Linked DNA regions of Shimia isoporae. The protein of the gene in region 1 interacts with the protein of each later gene in a pairwise test. Links are inferred from orthologs where the notes say so. Each region holds a gene or a part of one and is shown in the gene's direction. Other genes may lie near its edges. The genes, in order: pepT and tpiA.

What was found.
Region 2: the proteins of pepT (region 1) and tpiA interact in binary tests that used the Escherichia coli proteins (3 or more experiments, as listed by UniProt). The link is inferred for Shimia isoporae from one-to-one orthologs.

The regions. Positions count from the first base shown.
Region 1 is NZ_SMGR01000001.1:1,286,415-1,296,678, reverse strand. What follows is about bases 6,721-9,647. They hold pepT (peptidase T), read left to right. Parts: upstream 6,721-7,525; coding sequence 7,526-8,770; downstream 8,771-9,647. Other genes in these bases: BXY66_RS06315 (fasciclin domain-containing protein), read left to right, coding at 8,893-9,647; ssb (single-stranded DNA-binding protein), read left to right, coding at 6,889-7,407. Also shown: BXY66_RS06350 (ABC transporter permease), read left to right, coding at 1-974; BXY66_RS06345 (dipeptide ABC transporter ATP-binding protein), read left to right, coding at 1,126-3,213; BXY66_RS06340 (M20/M25/M40 family metallo-hydrolase), read right to left, coding at 3,300-4,769; BXY66_RS06335 (cytochrome-c peroxidase), read right to left, coding at 4,847-5,983; BXY66_RS06330 (lytic transglycosylase domain-containing protein), read right to left, coding at 6,098-6,685; more of BXY66_RS06315, read left to right, coding at 9,648-10,264. UniProt on the Escherichia coli protein: Cleaves the N-terminal amino acid of tripeptides.
Region 2 is NZ_SMGR01000001.1:1,818,229-1,828,404, forward strand. What follows is about bases 3,792-6,630. They hold tpiA (triose-phosphate isomerase), read left to right. Parts: upstream 3,792-4,755; coding sequence 4,756-5,505; downstream 5,506-6,630. Other genes in these bases: BXY66_RS08945 (isopenicillin N synthase family dioxygenase), read right to left, coding at 3,792-4,634; BXY66_RS08955 (class I SAM-dependent methyltransferase), read left to right, coding at 5,509-6,120; BXY66_RS08960 (hypothetical protein), read right to left, coding at 6,117-6,542. In the rest of the region: tRNA guanosine(34) transglycosylase Tgt, read right to left, coding at 257-1,387; BXY66_RS08925 (SPFH domain-containing protein), read left to right, coding at 1,564-2,451; BXY66_RS08930 (NfeD family protein), read left to right, coding at 2,451-2,726; BXY66_RS08935 (SUF system Fe-S cluster assembly protein), read left to right, coding at 2,931-3,305; BXY66_RS08940 (HesB/IscA family protein), read left to right, coding at 3,334-3,729; more of BXY66_RS08945, read right to left, coding at 3,726-3,791; BXY66_RS08965 (TRAP transporter large permease), read right to left, coding at 6,752-8,131; BXY66_RS08970 (TRAP transporter small permease), read right to left, coding at 8,131-8,796; BXY66_RS08975 (DctP family TRAP transporter solute-binding subunit), read right to left, coding at 8,896-9,900. UniProt on the Escherichia coli protein: Involved in the gluconeogenesis. Catalyzes stereospecifically the conversion of dihydroxyacetone phosphate (DHAP) to D-glyceraldehyde-3-phosphate (G3P).

The DNA.
Region 1 (10,264 bases):
TACACGATCCGCTTTCGCAGTTGTCGGGCATGAAAAACAAGGTGCCTGGAACGCCTCTGCGCTCCCCTGAAGAAGGCCAATATGCCTATTACCTGCTTGGCGGCGACAACCTCGCGCGAGACGTCTTCTCGCGCATGGTCCATGGCTCGGTGATTGTGATTATCATTGCGCCTTTCGCGACATTGTTCGCCTTTATGGTCGGCATCACACTGGGCCTTCCGGCCGGATACTTCGGTGGAAAGCTGGATACGTTCCTGTCGTTCCTCGCAAACCTCGTTCTGGCCTTTCCCGTAATCTTGTTGTTCTATCTTTTGGTCACGCCGGAGATCGTTGCGACGGGTATTCCGAACTACATGGCAGCTGTCCTGTTTGTCTTCCCGATCATATTTGTGACAGTGCTTCTGAACTCGCGTTTCTACACCCGGCCTCACCTGCGCACACCGCTTCTGGCAGGTGTGCTCCTGGTCATGGTCTGGATCTATCTGTCTGCCATCTCGGCACCGGGGACCAAAATCAACATTCTCCCGGGCGCGATTGATCTCTTCAACATCAACTCGGGCATCCTCGTGGTGTTTGTCTCGGTGGTCTTTGTGAACGCGCCAACCGTGTTCAGGATCGTTCGTGGCCTCGTGCTGGACATCCAGACGCGCGACTACGTTGCGGCCGCCCAAACCCGCGGCGAGGGTCCGTGGTACATCATGCTTTGGGAAATCCTGCCCAATGCACGCGGTCCGCTGATCGTCGATTTCTGCCTGCGCATTGGCTACACCACGATCCTCTTGGGGACCTTGGGCTTCTTCGGCCTCGGCCTGCCACCCGAGAGTCCGGATTGGGGCACTACGATCAACGACGGGCGCAAGCTTCTCGCGATCTACCCGCATCCGGCAATCGTACCCGCTGTCTCGCTCCTGAGCCTCGTTCTGGGCCTCAACCTTCTGGCGGACGGCCTACGCGAAGAAAGCCTGCGTGACTGATGACACACGGGGCGGCCTCTGTCGCCCCGCTCAACCCATTCAAAGGAGGGCAACCGGTTAACGACGCAAGCGCCAAAACGAACCGATGTTTTGCAGACGTTTTGCCGACGCAATACCGACACTGCCTTCCGCCCCAAAAGGGAGAGAGTTAATGAGCAAAATGGCAGACTACGACGGGCCAATCCTGGAGATCGACCGACTGTCGATTTCTTTTTTCACCCGCCTGCGCGAAATCCCTGCAGTGATGGATTTCTCCGTCCGCGTGATGCCCGGCGAGGCCGTCGGCCTTGTGGGTGAATCCGGCTGCGGCAAATCCACTGTGGCGCTGGGCGTCATGCAGGACCTTGGCAAAAACGGCAAAATCGTCGGTGGCTCGATCAAGTTCAAGGGACGCGACCTCTCGGAAATGTCCGACGAGGAACTGCGGGACGTACGTGGCAACGAAATTGCTATGATTTATCAAGAGCCTATGGCGTCTCTCAATCCGGCAATGAAGATCGGCAAACAGCTGATGGAAGTGCCGATGATCCACGAAGGCGTCAGCGCTGAAGAGGCCTACAAACGCGCCCTTGAGGTGGTCACCGACGTGCGCCTGCCTGACCCGGAACGCATGCTCAACAGCTTCCCGCACCAGCTTTCGGGGGGGCAGCAACAACGCATCGTGATCGCCATGGCCCTGATGTCCAAACCCGCGCTCCTGATCTTGGACGAACCCACCACTGCCCTTGACGTAACAGTCGAGGCCGCGGTTGTGGAACTCGTCAAAGATCTTGGGAAAAAGTATGGAACATCAATGCTTTTCATCTCCCACAACCTCGGTCTGGTTCTCGAAACCTGCGACCGCCTGTGCGTGATGTATTCCGGCGAAGCGGTCGAACGTGGCTCCATCGAGGACGTTTTCGACAACATGCAGCACCCCTACACACAGGCTCTCTTCCGCTCCATCCCCCTGCCCGGGGCCGACAAGAACGCGCGCCCGCTGGTGGCAATCCCCGGCAACTTCCCCCTGCCCCACGAACGCCCGCCCGGCTGTAACTTCGGCCCGCGGTGCGACTACTTCGAGGAAGGCCGTTGCGATGCTGCCGCGATTGAAATGGTGCCGGTCAAAGGATTCGAGCGGCACACCACGCGCTGCCTGAAATCGGAAGAGATCGACTGGAACGCGCCAATAACTGTCGGAGAGCAAAAGGAAAAAGCCGAAGTCGGCGAAGTTGTCCTGAAGATGGATAACCTCAAGAAATACTACGAGGTCGCCGCAAATGCGCTCTTCGGCGGCGGTGAAAAGAAAGTGGTCAAAGCCAATGAAACCCTGAGTTTCGAGGCCCACGAATCCGAAACGCTGGCGATCGTCGGTGAATCCGGATGCGGAAAATCCACATTCGCGAAAGTTCTTATGGGGCTTGAAACCGCAACCGAAGGCAAAGTCCTTCTGGACGGCGGGGAAATCCAGGATACCCCTATTCAGGCCCGCAACACCAAGACCGTCGCGGACGTGCAGATGGTTTTCCAAAATCCCTTCGACACGCTCAATCCGTCCATGACCGTTGGTCGCCAGATTATGCGCGCTCTGGAAATTTTCGGGGTCGGTGACAACGAAGCCGGACGCCGCCAACGCATGCTCGAATTGCTCGATCTGGTAAAACTGCCTCGAGCCTTTGCTGATCGCATGCCCCGACAGCTGTCCGGCGGTCAAAAACAGCGGGTTGGTATCGCCCGTGCCTTTGCAGGCGGTGCACGCATTGTGGTTGCGGACGAACCCGTCTCTGCGCTTGACGTGTCCGTTCAAGCTGCGGTTACGGACCTCCTTATGGAAATCCAACGCGAAGAAAAGACCACTCTGCTGTTCATCTCTCACGACCTCAGCATCGTGCGCTATCTGTCTGATCGCGTTATGGTTATGTACTTGGGCCACGTTGTGGAAATGGGCACGACCGATCAGGTATTCTCGCCGCCTTATCACCCCTATACGGAGGCATTGCTCTCTGCTGTCCCAATCGCCGACACATCTGTTGAGAAGGAGCATATTGTCCTAGAAGGCGATATTCCGTCAGCGATGAATCCCCCACCCGGTTGCCCGTTCCAAACGCGTTGCCGCTGGAAATCGGAAGTGCCAGGTGGACTATGTGAACAGGAGGTTCCGCCTGTGCGGCACCTCGAAGACGGCCATCAGGTCAAATGCCATCTGGCCGACGACATACTTGCCCGCATGACACCTGTGATCAAAATCGCGGCCGAATAACAGACGGGATAACAGACAGGGACCCGAAAAAAGGGCGGCGCTTTTCAGCGTCGCCCTTTCTGCGTTTCGGTGCGTTTAGGATTTCTTTACCCGTCGAGCCCCATCATGATCTGCGCATAAAACTGAACCGCGCGTTCCAGATCCGCGATCGACACCCGTTCGTTGATCCCGTGGATGCGCGATAGGTCATCCGGACCGAATGTCATTGGGTTGAAACGGTAACTGTCGTCGGAAATCTTGGAAAAGTGCTTGGTGTCGGTACCGGCCACAGTCAGTCCAGGCACAAGGATCACATCCCCAAAAGCACCCAAGGTAGCCTGTGCAAGCAATTGAAACCCTTCGCTTTCCGAGCTGGAAACGGGACTAGGCAGGGTTGGCTCTCCCCGCACGGTTACCTCGACTTCGGGATTGTTAATCACGGCTTCAACATGGGCGACGACGCTTTCCACCGTATCTCGCGGGTGAATGCGGAAATTCACAACAGCAACCGCCTCTGTTGGCAGAACATTCTCCGTCAACGAGGCTTGCAACATAGTCGGCGCGGTGGTTGTGCGCAGCATGGCATTGGTCGGCCCGGATCCCGAAAGAATGCCTTCAAGTACAGGCCGGAACAGCCACTGGTTGGCAAACAACACGCGCTCCACCAAACCGAACTCCGGCGCTACGGAATCAAAGAAATCCGCGGTCGCATCTGTCAGGCCACCGGGCACCGGATTGGCCATCAACCTTTCCACGGCCACCGCCAGCGCGCCGACAGCTGTATCCGCGGGCGGCAACGATGAGTGTCCGCCCGTAGACTTGGCGGTAATGTTCAGGGTCACATAGCCCTTTTCAGCCACGTTGATGGACGCAACCGGCGCAGGCAACCCAGGGAGAACGTCGTCGAGCACCATCGAGCCTTCATCCAGCGACCATTCCATCTGAACACCCCGCGCGCGCAGCAATTCAACAGCGGCCCCGGCGCCGTTCTGGCCTCCGATTTCTTCATCGTGCCCAAAGATGAAATAAATTGTCCGTTCTGGCTGAAACCCCTTAGAAATCAAGGTTTCGGCGGCTTCCAAAAGGCCGATAACGCCGATTTTGTCATCTATCGTACCGCGCCCCCAAACGAAGTCGGCGTCCGCAATCCCCGCAAACGGTGGATGTTGCCAACGATCACGCTCTGCATCTGGTGCGGGAACAACGTCGTAGTGCCCAGTCATCAGAACCGGTTGGGCCTCGGGGTTCTTGCCGGTCCATTTGTAGATCGGGGTCAGGTTCGCCATCTCCCGATCCATAGAGGCGTGCACACCGGGATAGGTCTGCTCAATCCACTCCAGAAATCCGGTAAACTGCCCTTTGACCAAAGGGTCTACCAAATGCTGAGCGACCGTTTCGTAGGTGACTGCCTCTGCCATGTTCGCGACAATGCGTTCCACATCCACCGTGACATCCGGCAGTGCCGCCGCATCGGCAGGTGCGTAATCCGGCGCCTTATAAAGCGCTGTTTTCACAGCAAGAATGACGACCAGCACCAAAAGCGCCAATCCAATGTATTTTAGAACTCGCAAAATCATCCGTCCCTCCCCAGGCGATTTTGCTCACCCTAGAAGGACAAGACGCCCATTTGCAAAGGCGTCCCTACGTCAATCGTCTATTCAAGCAAGTGTTCATACCTTGCATCGGTGAGAGTCTTCATAAAGGCCACAAGCGCATCAATTCTTTGGTCATCCAGTGCAGGCCCCTCCGTCAGTTCTTCAACGGACAGAGAATGCGCAACCTCGGGCGCCTTCCAAACCTCGCCAGTCTCCGGATTGATCTGCCTCTTTGGGTCCTTGGAATTGTACTTGTTATAGAACAAGACGACAGTGCGAAGGTCTTCGAACGCGCCATTGTGCATGTAGGGGCCGGTTACCGCGACATTTCGCAGAGTCGGCGTTCGAAATTTTCCCATGTGCTTAGTCTTTTTTACATCAGGATTATCCAGCAAACCTTTGTCGACAAATCCCTTTTCACCAAGCACTTCCTGCAAAACGCTGTTCACGGGAACGCCGATGTTGTGATACTCGTAGTTGCTGAATGTTTCTTGCGGGTGCGTCTGACTGCGTCTCAGCTGATGGCATTCGGCACAGTTGGTGAACTGCTCGGAAAAGAACAATACGCGACCAAGCTCTTCCTCTTTCGATAGTGTCACCTCGCCGCGCAGATAGCGGTCGTACTTACTATCAAAGGGCGCAAACACGTCCGTTCGCTCAAAGGCTGCGATCGCTTGCGTCATGGCCGCATAACCCGCCTCTGCATCCTCAAGCACTCCCGGCGAAAACAGCGCCTCCATAGACACGACATAGTCCGGATTGGCCTTTAGCCGTGAAACCACCGACGCTTTGTCAGGCATCCCCATTTCCACGGGATTGAGCGGTGGCCCACCCGCCTGTTCCTCCAGCGTGTCGGCCCGACCGTCCCAAAACAATCCGCCTTCGGCATCCCCGTCCCACTCGCGATCAAACTCGGGGACAAAGGCTGCATAGCTGGCCGTTGGTGAGTTACGACCGCCAAGCGAGACGCCATCATCGCCAAGCGATACTGCCCGCCCTGCATCCGTCGTGCGCGGGTCAACAAAAGCAACGTCAGGATCATGGCACGTCGCACAGGATTGCGTGCGATTCAGAGACAGGTTTTCATCATGAAACAAGGCTTCGCCCAATGCCTCGACGCTCTCAAAAGGGGCAGCCACGCCGCCGGATGCCGAAAAACACAAACACAACGCGATTGCCGAGCGGGTCAGATGCATAGATTGGAACCTTCAGATAATTCGTACATGACATTCGACCATGCACCTGTGGTCGGGTTTGATAGAAATCAATAGCTGATAAAATTTGTCTGGAAAGAGTTGCGCTGAGAAGACTTAGCCTCCCAGAATAACCCGCACGTAGTTCTGCGTTTCCTTATATGGAGGAATACCCCCATATTTCTGTACCGCTTCCGGTCCCGCGTTGTAGGCCGCCAAAGCCAACCGCCATGAGCCGAAACGCAGATACTGAGCCTTGAGATACCGAGCACCGCCTTCCAAATTTTGCTGCGGATCAAGCGGGTCTACCCGCAAGGCTCGCGCGGTCGCGGGCATCAATTGCGCGAGGCCAAGTGCCCCTTTGTGGGATTTCGCAGCTGCATTCCAATTGCTCTCTTGCTTTACCAGTTTGAGAAAGAGGTCAACCGGGATGCCGTGCAACAAAGCCGCCTCGCGCGCCATGGCAAGATAAGGTCCGGAATACGTTCCGCGATAGCTGCCATCCCCCCATTTGGACGGAGTGTAAATCGGTTGCGGCTTCAAACGCACAGATCCGCGATACTGTTCGGAGGCCCGCCCATCCAGAACCTTGGTCTGATTCTTGAAAACACGGGCTTTGGACTTGGACGACACAGTCTGCGCCATCACGGGGGCACTTGCCAAAACCGCGATCATTGTCGCACCGATAACCTTGCGCAATACCATGCCCACACTGCCCTGACTTAGGTTGCAAAATTTGTAGCGTAGTCCAAACCCAAGATCAATTCCGACGCCCCGCGTGCTGATAGGGTGAATTTTAATCAACCTTTCGGTAACCATCTGGGTGCAAGAATCGGCTTTCCATCCCCCTGCACCAATGGTGTAAGGTGGCCCGAACCAAACAACAGATTCCACGGGAGACAAGGCGCATGGCCGGATCGGTGAACAAGGTTATTCTCATTGGCAACCTGGGGCGCGACCCCGAGGTGCGCACCTTCCAGAACGGCGGCAAGGTCTGCAACCTGCGTATCGCGACTTCCGAACAGTGGAAAGACCGCAACACCGGTGAACGCCGCGAGCGCACTGAATGGCACTCTGTCGCAATTTTTCAGGAAGGCCTCGTACGCATTGCCGAGCAATACCTGCGCAAAGGCTCAAAAGTTTATGTGGAAGGCAAATTGCAAACGCGTAAATGGCAGGACCAATCCGGTCAGGACCGTTACTCCACAGAAGTTGTCTTGCAGGGATTTGATGGTGTTCTGACCATGCTCGACGGGCGCTCCGGTGGCGATGGCGGCGGTTATGGCGGCGGCCAAGGCGGTGGCTTTGGCGGCGGATACGATCAGGGTGGCGGATACGATCAGGGCGGCAGCTTCGGCGGCGGTGGCGGCCAGCAAGGCGGCGGCGGTGCCCCATCCCGAGATCTGGACGACGAAATTCCGTTCTGATCCCGATTGGATCAAAACTGCAAAGGCTGCGCTTTGGCGTGGCCTTTTTCTTTGCCCTTTCGCCCGCTCATGCGAGCCGCTAAGACTGTGGTGAACGATCATTCACCGAGGAAGCAGCGTGACCGACACATCTTCTTTTGACAAAGCCCTCGAGCAACGTCTCGTGGCGTACTGCGAAATAGACAGCCAGAGCGACGAACACTCGCCCTCCAAACCGTCAACCGCCATTCAGTTGGATGTGCAGCGCCACTTGCAAGCCGAACTGGAAAAGATCGGCGCCTCGGATATCGAGTTGACCAGCTATGGCGCGTTGCTCGCCACAGTGCCGGCCACCGATCCCAATGCCCCGACCATCGGGTTTTGCGCCCACGTGGACACTGCACCACAGTTCAACGCCGCAAATGTGAAGCCCCGGGTCCACCGGGCCTGGAGCGGCACCGACATCACCTTCCCCGACAATGCGGATCTCGTTCTGAACGCAGAAACATCCGACTATCTTGGGGACCGTGTAGGAGATGACATCATCACCGCAAGTGGCCTTACCCTGTTGGGCGCTGACGACAAAGCCGGCGTTGCGATCATCATGACGATGGCCGAACACTTGCTTAGCACGCCGGGGCTCAAACACGGCAAAGTGCGTCTGGCTTTTACACCGGACGAGGAAATCGGGCGGGGTGTGGACGACGCTTTGCCGGAAGACTTCGGCGTTGACTTCGCTTATACACTTGATGGCGCCAAGCGTGGCACCATGGAGTATGAGACCTTCTCAGCCGACGGTGCAGTTGTCACGATTTCAGGCGTTTCGGCCCATCCGGGTTACGCCAAAGACAAGATGGTCAACGCGCTGCATGTGGCCGCGGCGATCACATCTGCACTCGACGAGGATGGCACGACGCCTGAAACAACGGATGGCACACAGGGGTTCACCCACATCTACGCACAGGATGGCGGAAGCTCTGAAACCACGCTGCGCTTCATTATCCGTGATTTCGAGCTGGAAGGACTCGCAGAAAGAGGCGCGCGCCTGCAGGCTGTCTGTGCCAAGGCAGAAGCCGACTTTCCCGGCGCCAAGGTGTCTTGCGAGATTACCAAGCAGTACCGGAATATGCGCTACTGGCTCGAAGATGACATGACACCCGTAGATCTCGCTCGAGACGCAATGCGAGAACTCGGCATGGATCCGAAATCTGTCCCGATCCGCGGCGGTACTGACGGATCGCGTCTCACCGAGCTCGGCGTACCCTGCCCCAACCTGTTCACCGGCATGATGGAAATTCACGGTCCGCTCGAATGGATTTCCGTACAGGACATGGCGCTTGCGACGAAAACAATCCTGACCATCATTGATCGCGCTGCGCGCTGAACCTCTTTGTGAGGACGGTCAAGCCGTCCTCACGACCTACCCACGCGTTTGTTACCTAACGTCAATAAACCGCATCACAGACCTCCCCGTAACCGCTTCATTGCAAATTCAGGGAGAACATTATGTCCACGCAATCTATCGCGACCATCGCCGCGACCAACGGTAACTTCGACATTCTTGTCGCAGCGCTCGGCGCCGCCGGTCTTGTCGATACATTCGCCAACCCAGGCGACTTCACCGTCTTCGCACCCACCGATGAAGCGTTCACACGCCTCGCGGAAGACACCTTCGGCATCGACACCACTGGTATGACGGAGACCGATATTGCCGTGGCACTGGTCAACACGCTTGGCGTGCCCACCTTGACAAATGTTCTCTTCTATCACGTTCAGGCAGGAAGCAGTTCACTGGCGGACATTCAAGCTGCCGGTTCAGTAGACACATTGCTGACCGACGCTAGCTTCGGAGTGGACGGCGACACTCTGAACGACGCGGACCCCGAAGTCGAAGATCCGGAGTTCGTTGAGGGCCTGACTGACATCGCGGCCTCAAACGGGGTAATCCACGTGATCGACCGCGTTCTGCTTCCTATCGACGTCGCAGAGGTAACCCCGCAACCCACAATCGCAGACGTCGCGACATCCAACCCGGCATTTGAAGCTCTCACTGGCGCACTGGTCGCAACCGGTCTGGTCGGCTTGTTCACAGACCGGAGCAACGATTTCACCGTGTTTGCTCCGACAGACGATGCATTCCGCTCGCTCGCCGAAGAACTCGGCATTGATACAACCGGTGTTGCCGATGCAGACCTACCGGGCGCACTTGTGGGCGCTCTGGGCATCGATCTTGTTCGTGATGTGCTGCTCTACCACGTACAGGCCGGCGGAAAATCCCTTGAGGACATCCAAGCAGACCGCTTGGTCGAAACCGCGCTTGATGGCGGCCGCTTCGCAGTAGAGGGCAACGCTCTTCGTGACGGCGATCCTTCCCGCGATGATCCCAATTTTGTCGAAGGTCTGACAGACATCGAAACCGCGAACGGCGAGATTCACGTCATCGACAAAGTCCTTCTCCCGATCGATGTAGGAACCGTGAAAAAAGTTGTCGACATCGGCAGTTTTGGCGCAGACGTTCAGATGGGCGGCGGAGCCAACGACAACCTCTTCGGACTGTTTGGCGATGATATCCAGATTGGTGGCGCCGGCAACGATCTCCTCATGGGCAATTGGGGTAAGGACGCCATGTTCGGCGGCTCCGGTGATGACCGCATGTTCGGTGGCGCTGGCAACGACATGATGGCTGGCGACACAGGCAACGACCGTATGAACGGCAACCGCGGCTCCGACGACATGAACGGTGGAGACGGCAACGACCTGATGTTCGGCGGGCGCGGAAATGATGCTGTCATGGGTGACGACGGCAACGACAAGATTTTCGGCAACTGGGGTGCGGACTACCTCTCCGGTGGTGAAGGCAATGACACCCTCGGCGGTG
Region 2 (10,176 bases), 530 kb from region 1 along the record:
GAGCCGGATACAACGGAATCCCTGCCGCGGAGTCATGTTTTTAACAACATATTCTGGCCTCTACTGTTTCCAGATGCGAAACAAAGAGGCGGTTTTGTCGAAACTGGTTCAGCTTCCCGATCCGACGGCCCGCGCCGCGATGACAACTGCGCGGTGCGATTCTCCGAAGATCATGAGCTGCATTTTCCGCTTGCTGGCAGCCGAAAGGCAACGCTTCCGCTTCCCGACAGTGTCGACACTCACGCAGGTGCTCAAGTCAGATGGGTTCAATGTCCCCTTGCGCGCGCTGCGCATGGAATTCCGTTTCCCAAACGTCAAAACTCCCCGCAGCGATTGCATCACGCATCCCCTGCATAATCTCCTGAAAGTAGTGGAGATTGTGCCAAGTGAGCAGCATCCCTGAAATCATCTCGTTTGATCGGAACACATGATGCAAATAGGCGCGGGAATAGTTCTGACATGCCGGGCAGCTACATTGTTCATCCAAAGGCCGAGGGTCATCCTGATGGCGGGCATTCTTGATGTTTACGACCCCATGGCGTGTGAACACCTGCCCGGTTCGTCCACTGCGAGACGGCAAAACGCAGTCCATCATGTCAATGCCGCGCTTAACTGCGCCAACGATGTCGTCAGGTTTACCCACGCCCATCAAATAACGCGGCCTGTCGACGGGAAGCATGTCCGGCGCAAAGTCGAGACACCCGAACATCGCTTCCTGCCCCTCGCCTACGGCAAGTCCGCCAACGGCGTATCCGTCAAACCCGATCTCTCTCAACGCTTCCGCCGACTCTTCGCGAAAATCCTGTTCAAGGCCACCTTGTTGAATCCCAAACAAAGCATGCCCAGGACGATCCCCGAATGCTTGCTTGGACCGGTCCGCCCAACGCATCGACAAGCGCATGCTTTCTGCAATTCGATCACGATCTGCCGGCAAGGCGGGGCATTCGTCAAAACACATGACAATGTCGCTGCCCAAAAGTTTCTGGATTTCCATCGATCGCTCAGGCGTCAACTCGTGCTTGGATCCATCGATGTGGCTTTTGAATGTCACGCCCCGCTCGGTAAGTTTGCGCAACCCCGCCAAGCTCATCACCTGAAAACCACCCGAGTCGGTGAGGATCGGACGTTCCCAGTTCATGAATTTGTGCAATCCGCCCAACCGGTCAATGCGTTCAGCGGTCGGACGCAACATCAGGTGATATGTGTTTCCCAAAAGAATGTCGGCGCCTGTTTGGCGCACACTTTCTGGCATCATTGCCTTTACCGTAGCGGCCGTTCCAACAGGCATGAATGCCGGCGTGCGAATTTCGCCCCGCGGCGTGGAAATCACGCCCGTGCGGGCCTTTCCGTCGGTGGCGTTCAGGGCAAAGGAAAATCTCTCGGTCATCGGCGTTAACTGCAACTCTTCAGGGCGGAAAAACGAAAAAACCCAGCATTCAAGGGGATTTCCGGTCAGGTTTCCCCCTCCTTACGCCACCCATGCGATCTTGTAAAACGCTGGCCATTGACCACATTCTAAGCCATGAAAACACAAGAAGATTTTAAAGGGAGCAGAGAAAGCACATGGAAGATCTCGTGATCGGACTCCTTTCGGAAAACATCGTCCTCATTCTGGCGGCCGTCTTTCTGGTCGTCGTCATTCTCAAGGGCGTGCGCATTGTGCCACAATCAGAAAAGCACGTCGTTGAACGCTTTGGGCGGCTGCACTCGGTGCTCGGGCCGGGCATCAACTTTGTCGTGCCGTTTCTGGACGTTGTACGCCACCAGATTTCCATTCTGGAACGCCAACTGCCCAATGCGACTCAGGATGCAATCACCAAGGACAACGTGCTGGTACAGATCGACACCTCGGTGTTTTACCGCATTCTGGAGCCGGAAAAGACTGTGTATCGAATCCGTGACGTCGACGGCGCAATTGCGACGACCGTGGCAGGGATTGTGCGCGCCGAAATCGGCAAGATGGACCTCGACGAGGTTCAATCCAATCGCGCAAACCTGATCGCCTCCATTCAGGCTTCGGTGGAAACCGCGGTTGATGATTGGGGCATCGAAGTCACCCGCGCCGAAATTCTCGATGTGAATCTCGATCAGGCGACCCGCGATGCGATGCTGCAACAGCTGAACGCCGAACGCGCCCGCCGCGCGCAAGTGACCGAGGCCGAAGGCCAACGCCGTGCCGTGGAACTCGCAGCCGACGCAGAGCTTTATGCGGCAGAACAAACCGCCAAGGCGCGCCGGATCGGAGCCGAAGCCGAAGCTTATGCAACCGAAGTCGTCGCAAAGGCGATCCGTGAAAACGGCATTCAGGCAGCCCAGTACCAAGTCGCGCTCAAGCAGGTCGAAGCCCTCAATGCTTTGGGCAACGGCGACGGCAAGCAAACAATTGTTGTACCGGCTGCCGCGCTGGAAGCTTTCGGTGATGCCTTTAAAATGCTCAAGGGAGGATCGTGATGGCCGACTTTGCAACAACTTGGTGGGTCTGGATGGCCAGTGCGCTCGTACTTGCCATCCTCGAAGTTCTGGCCCCCGGCTTTGTGTTTCTCGGCTTTGCCATAGGCGCGGCGGTGGTAGGGGTTGCGCTTCTGGGCCCGATGCAGCTGCTTTCGGTTCCGATGATCCTTCTGGTCTTCGCCGCCTTGTCCTTGGTTGCATGGCTAATATTGCGCCGCGTATTTGCTCTGCCCACGGGCCAAGTCAAAACCTTCGAACACGACATCAACGACTGATATCCGCGCTTTCATCGCATACCTGCAAAGCAGGCCGTCCAGACCCAAGCTTGTCACAGGTTTGGGTCTTTTCTTTTCTACGGCCGATTCTGGCAAGAAATGCCAACTCTGTGGGATTGCTCATGTTTTTGTCATATCGCCCCCACTGGACCTCGCCTTCCAATTTTCCTATATGAAAAACTCAGGAAATTTGATGGACAGAGCATGACACAGGCCCCCGATCCCTCCGTTGCCCCCGTTGAAGGCACCCCCTTGATCGCGCCCTCCAGCGTCGATCACCCGCTGCACGAGCAGATCGTGGAAGCCTGCCGCAGCGTTTATGACCCGGAAATCCCGGTGAATATCTACGACCTCGGATTGATCTATACCATCGAGATAAACGCTGAGAACGACGTGAATGTGATCATGACTCTGACTGCTCCGGGTTGTCCGGTTGCAGGCGAAATGCCAGGCTGGGTTCATGAAGCCGTTGCCGGGGTCGGTGGTGTGAGAAACATCGACGTAGCTCTGGTCTGGGAACCCCCTTGGGGCATGGAAATGATGAGTGATGAGGCCCGTCTAGAGCTGGGCTTTATGTGATTTCACAATGGGTTGGGAAGGAAAGCTGATGTTTGGCATTCCCGGAAAGCAAGCTGTCTCCATGACACCGGCTGCGGCCGCTCAAATCTCGAAGCTGATGCAGCGCGAGGGCCATACCGGACTTCGAATTGGCGTCAAAAAAGGCGGCTGCGCAGGCATGGAATACACCATGGATTACGTGGACGAGACAAACGAACACGACGAAGTGGTGGAACAGGACGGGGCCGTTGTAATGATTGCCCCGATGGCGCAGATGTTCCTGTTCGGCACAGAGATCGACTACGAGGTGTCGCTCCTCGAGAGCGGCTTCAAGTTCAACAACCCCAATGTGGCCGACGCTTGTGGCTGCGGTGAGTCGATCAAATTCAAGGATGTGGAAGAACTCGCCGCTGAACATCCCAACGGCGCGCCCAAGCTGGTCTAACCGTTCTGCAGGTGCAGATAGGTTTCATCAAACCGCTTCTTAAGATGGTCCCCGGCCAAGATCACCTGCCCCGAACCAATCGGAGCAACATTTGTGTCGTGGTTCGGATTAAAGAACATCGGCACCGAAATCCGCTCTTTGCTTGATCCGACCACGCGGTGCGGCGTCGCTCTTACGGCCCCACCGGTCCACATCTCCAGCATTTCGCCAAAGTTGATAATGAACGCACCAGGGGCGGCCTGCACCGGTATCCAGTCCCCGCTCCGCGTCTGAGCCTCAAGTCCCGGCACACCATCCGTCGCCAAAAGTGTCAGACAGCCGTAGTCTGTGTGCGCGGCGATGCCAAAATCCTTTTCGGTCGCCCAGTCCGGTCGCTCGGGATAATAGTTTCCACGCAACAGAGCCATTGGCCGCGAAAATGCAGCTTCAAAATAGTCTTCCGGCTGTCCAATCGCCGCAGCGATTCCTTGCAAAAGCGCCAGGCAAACACCCAACGTATCCGCATAATAGGCCTGAACCGTTTCGCGAAAATCAGCCACATCCGGCCAAAGATTGTCAGCATATACGGATAGCCCACTGGATCGCAGCGGATCCTCCGCAGCCAGTTCAAAGCCACAGTCAAACACCTGTTTGTAATCCGGATTCGCACTGGGATCGACCTGCTCCGACCCGCCAGCGCCCCAACCGCGGTTGCTGCCGGTTGTGGCCATATCCACGGCAGCCTTGGCGCTCTCTGGCAACTGGAAGAAAGCGCGATAGGCCGCGATAACTTCCAGTACCCGCGCGGGTGTTATTGCCGTGTTCTGCACCACCAGAAACCCGTCGTCCTCAACGGCCTTTCTAAGCGCCGCCAAGGCGTCTACGTCCCGCCGCGCAATTGCCGCCGCATCCAACACTGGCACCATGAATCGTGTCTCCAATACCTGCTTCCCTCCATGCGCATCCAAGACAGCAATGGCAAGCAGGACTTGACGTTACGGGGCTGAGTGTCGACAACAGGCCCAACGATTTACACTGAGGTATGAGATGCGTCGCAAACTGGCTGCCGGAAACTGGAAAATGAACGGAACTTCGGCAGCGCTGGCCGAGTTGGAAACGCTGGCAAAAGCCGCTCCCCCTGCTGAAACAGACGTGCTCATTTGTCCGCCCGCGACGTTGATCTCCCGCGCATCACATGTTGCCGAAAACAGTCACATCCAGATCGGAGGCCAGGACTGTCACGCCGCAAACTCTGGCGCGCATACAGGTGATGTTGCAGCGGACATGCTGCACGATGCCGGCGCATCACATGTCATTCTCGGCCATTCTGAACGTCGCGAAGACCACGGTGAAACCAACGAGGTTGTGCGCACCAAGGCCGCCACAGCGTGGGAAGCCGGCCTCATTACCGTCATCTGCGTGGGCGAAACTCTCTCCGAACGCGAAGCCGAAAACACGCTCGACATAATTGGCGGCCAACTGGCCGGTTCAATTCCGGACGCTGCGACCGGCGAAAACCTTGTTGTTGCCTATGAACCGGTTTGGGCGATCGGCACCGGAAAAGTGCCCACACTCAGCCAGATCGGAGATGTCCACGACTTTGTCCGGATGCGCCTTGAGCGCCGGTTTGGTGAAGGCATCGGTCGCACTGTTCCAATCCTCTATGGCGGCTCCGTTAAACCATCCAACGCCGTAGAAATCTTTTCTGTGTCAAACGTCGACGGAGCGCTTGTCGGCGGCGCCAGCCTGAAGGCGGCAGATTTTCAGGGCATCATCGATGCCCTCGCTGCGTCCTGATCGATGAGCGAGAGCGCGCTGGACAATCTGTACGCGCGCTTCGCCAATCGTTGGCACGGGGACATCTCGCGGCTTGGCTATCCCGACGCCTACGACCGCCTGTGCGCAGCCTTGCCAAAGACTCCGGCACAAACAGTCTTGGATGCGGGAACCGGCTCTGGCGCTCTGGCACAGGCCTGGGCATCACGAGATGTGTCCTATGAGCGCCTGATTTTACTCGATAAATCCCCTGAGATGCTGGATCAGGCGCGCGTCACGCTCGGCCACCTTCCAAATACCGAATTCAAATGCGGGCCTCTCGGAAACGCAGGGCTGTCCTCTGCATCTGTCGATCTGTTGCTGTCGGCACATGTGATTGAACATCTCGAGGAGCCGCAAGCTGGGTTGAAATGGTTCGCACAGCTTCTCCGTCCAGGCGGATTGATCGCGTTGTCAGTCAGCAAACCCCATTGGTGCACTGCGTTGGTGAGATGGCGGTGGGGCCACAAATCCTTTTCGCCGGACACCATGCGATCCATGCTTGAAGATCACGGATTCACAGACATAAAAACCGTGAAGTTTGAAAAGGGACCGCCTAGCCGGACAAGCTGCGGCTATATAGCCCGCCGCGCCTAATCGTTGCGGGTTCCGACCAACGTCACCCCCCAAGTCACTCGTCCGTTGTCATCCGAAAACTGCATGCCCTGAAGCCCGGTTCCGCCCCCCTCAAAGACGCGCTGCACGGCTGGCCCTGTCAGATGTTCCGTCAAAACCCAATGCCAACTCCGCGCATCAATTCCCGTCATCTGTTCAAGGCGCGGCGACAAGATATTTGCCATGAACTGCCCGGCCTGCACCGGCCCCATCTTCACAAGCGCTTTGCCGTGCTCGCTATCGATAACAATGGGCTCCAGCCCGTCGACCGCTGGCTCGGCGCTGACCGTAATTTTAATGTCCTTCAAAGGCCCCTCACGCGCCTCGGAGCCGGAAAAAGCCCAACCCTGTTTCGCGGCCAAAACCGCAGCACCCCCCCCCAGAAATAACCGTCGCGTCCACATGACCGGACCTCCCGCAAACTGCTTTTCTAAAAATCTAGGCTCAAAACTCGCCCATTGCTTTGATATATGGCAACTCCATCGGCTGAACCGCGGACTGTCAAGCGAGCTGCGGGTCCCAGCAGACGGACAAAAATTTGGCGACGCCCCTTCTGGAGCGTCGCCACTTTTTGCTGATAGGTCTGCACCTCAATCGGCGCGTCATGCACCTACTATTTCGTTATGATTTCCGGTCCCATTACTGCGTTCGGCAGCACTGTTGAAATCCACGGAATGTAGGTCACCATGATCAGGAAGACGAAAAGTACCGCAAGGAACGGCAGCGCCGCCCGCACAACACCCATCATCGGCATGCCTGCCACCCCGGAGGTTACAAAGAGGTTCAACCCAACCGGCGGCGTGATCATCCCGATCTCCATATTCACCACCATGATGATGCCCAGATGGATTGGATCAATGCCCAGTTCGATGGCAATCGGGAACACCAGTGGCGCCACAATCACCAGCAAGCCCGAGGGTTCCATGAACTGACCGCCAATCAACAGGATCACATTCACCACGATCAGGAACATAACCGGCCCGAAGCCCGCATTCAGCATCGCGCCCGCAATATGCTGCGGCACCTGCTGTTCGGTCAGAACATGCTTAAGGATCAAGGCATTAGCGATCACGAACAGCAGCGTTACGGTCAGCTTGCCAGCCTCAAAAAGCGTGTGTTTTGTGTCGCCATGAAAGAAAGACGTCAACAAAGCCTGTGGCTTCTTGAATAGCGAGATTTTTTCGCCGCCGTTGTTGTCCGCTGACAGAGGCCCCATGTCCTTGTAGACAAAGCAGGCGATGAAGAACGCATAAACCGCTGCAACCGCCGCCGCCTCTGTCGGGGTGAACACCCCGCCATAGATGCCACCCAGAATAATCACGATCAGGAACAGACCCCAGCCTGCTTCCATTCCGCTTTCCACGATCTCGCCAAAGCCTTTCCACTCGCCTTTCGGCAGGTTCTTGACCTTCGCCATCACATAGATGGTGACCATCAGCATCAGCCCGGCCATCAGGCCCGGAATAACCCCGGCAAGGAACATCCGACCTACGGACACTTCCACAGCCGCCGCATAGACCACCATCACGATAGACGGCGGGATCAGGATGCCCAACGTGCCAGCGTTACAGATCACACCGGCAGCGAACTCCTTGGAGTAGCCCACCTGACGCATGCCTGCGATCACGATGGAGCCAATGGCCACAACCGTCGCCGGAGACGACCCGGACAGCGCCGCAAACATCATACAGGCAAACACGCCCGCAATCGCCAGACCGCCGGGCAAATGCCCCACGCAGGCAATCGAGAACCGAATGATCCGCCGCGCCACGCCGCCCGTTGTCATAAACGACGATGCGAGAATGAAGAACGGGATCGCCAGCAGGGTAAAGTGCCCTTCAAAGGCTTCAAAAAGCGTTCCCGCCACCGACGCCAACGTGGCGTCCGAGAAAAACAGGAGGAACAAGATCGAACTGAGACCAAGCGATACCGCAATCGGCACCCCGATCAGCAACAGGCCAATCACCATCGCAAAGAGAAGTACCACTTCCATCAGTCATGCTCCCCCTGCAATGCCCGAACTTCTTCTATTTCGTCCTCAACCTCGTGGCTTGCCACAAGTCGATCCGCGTCACCTTTCCAGATCGCCAACGATGCTTGCGCAAAGCGGTACACCAGCAACAACATGGAAATCGGCAACACGATGTAAGGCACCACCTTAGGCAGCTTTTCGTACTCGTCGCCGTAGTTGATCAGGTCTTCAAGGAAAGCGAAGATACCCAGCATCGGGATATCCTGCACTTCGTAGAAAGACTGGCTGCGGAACTTCTCTGCAAAGCCTGTCGGGAACCAACGGCCCGATGTGGGCGGCAGATCGGCAAACACGGCCCAATAGTCATAAGCGCCCTTCAACATCAGAAGTGAAAACAGCAAACAGCAGCCCGCTGCGAACAACCCCACAAGACGCGTTACTGGCGCTGGAAGGATGTTGATAATCGCGTCCACCCCGAGGTGACTATGTTTCTTGACCGCATACGAGGCGCCCAGAAGCACCAGCCAGGCAAAAAGGAATACGGTCGCTTCCAGAGCCCAGAGAATATTTGAGTTAAAGCCGAACCGGGCAATGACGTTGGCAAATGTGATTGCCGTCATCAGCCCAAGAAGAAGCGCAATCAGCGTTTCCTCGATCCGGTCCACAAAACTGTGTTTGTGTTGCATGTCCCGCATCCCACCGGTTTTGAGTGATTTTCTTGCAAAACGGGCGCGCCTTCACGACGCGCCCGTCCTGAATAGGTATTTCAGATCAGGCAGTTGGCCTTACATCTTCGCGTTGATCGCTTGCGCTGCGTCGATGTTTTCCTGCCCCACGTCATCCGAGAACTTGTCCCAGACAGGCTTCATGGTTTCGACCCATTCCTGACGCTGCTCCGCGCTCAACGAACGGATGGTACCGCCAGCTTCGATGATCGACGCTTTGGCCGCTTCGTTCACCGCAGTGGACTCTTTGTTCCGCATCTCGGTCACTTCGGACAGAATGGTCAGGAACTGGTCGCGGACAGCCGGATCAAGGCTGTCGAGCCAGTCAACCGAAGTCACCACCAGATAGTCGATGATGCCGTGGTTGGTTTCGGTCACACCGTCCTGCACTTCGAAGAATTTCTTGCCATAGATGTTGGACCAGGTGTTCTCCTGTCCGTCCACAACGCCCTGCTGAAGCGCGCCATACACTTCGGAGAAGGCCATCTTCTGCGGAGAGCCACCGATGGCTTCCATTTGGGCAACCAGAACATCAGAGGACTGAACCCGGAATTTCAGGCCGTTTGCATCGGTCGGCGATACCAGCGGCACGTTGGCAGACATCTGCTTCATGCCGTTGTGCCAGTAAGCCAGCCCCTGCAAACCGCGGCGCTGCATGCTGTCCAGCAAATCCTGACCGGTCTCGGATGCTTGGAAAGCATCAACCGCGTCGACGTCCTTGAACATGAACGGCAGGTCGAAGATCCGGAACTGCTTGGTAAACTTTTCAAATTTTGACAGAGACGGCGCTGCCAGCTGCACGTCGCCCTGCAGCATCGCTTCCAGCACTTTGTTGTCGTTATAGAGCGTGGAGTTCGGGAAGACCTCCATGCACATCGTGCCGTTCATCTCGTCGTTTACGCGCTGCTCAAGCAATGTGGCCGCGATGCCCTTGGGGTGCTTGTCAGTGTTTGTAACGTGGCTGAATTTGACGACGATCTCGCCATCGTCACATGCGGCCGATGCCAGAGATGCACCTGTGACGGTCAGCGCCAGCGCGGTTGCGGCGGTGGTCAGGAATTTCATGAATGTCTCCTCCCAGAGTGTTGGTAGTCATAGTCAGTCAGACGCCTCCCAGCGCCTTATGTGCAGAATTGTGACTTTCCAGACCGCGCCGCTCAACTTTTTGTTAACAGCAATGGATGAAATGGTTTTTTATCAAATTAATCAGCGGGATACCCATCAAGCCTAATTTTCTCGAAATGATACCTTCCTCAACTCGTGCGATTTCCCGCACAGCTTCATGACATGCTTGTGCGAAATCTCGCACAACTGGTTCCGTTACATGTTTCTGATCCACGC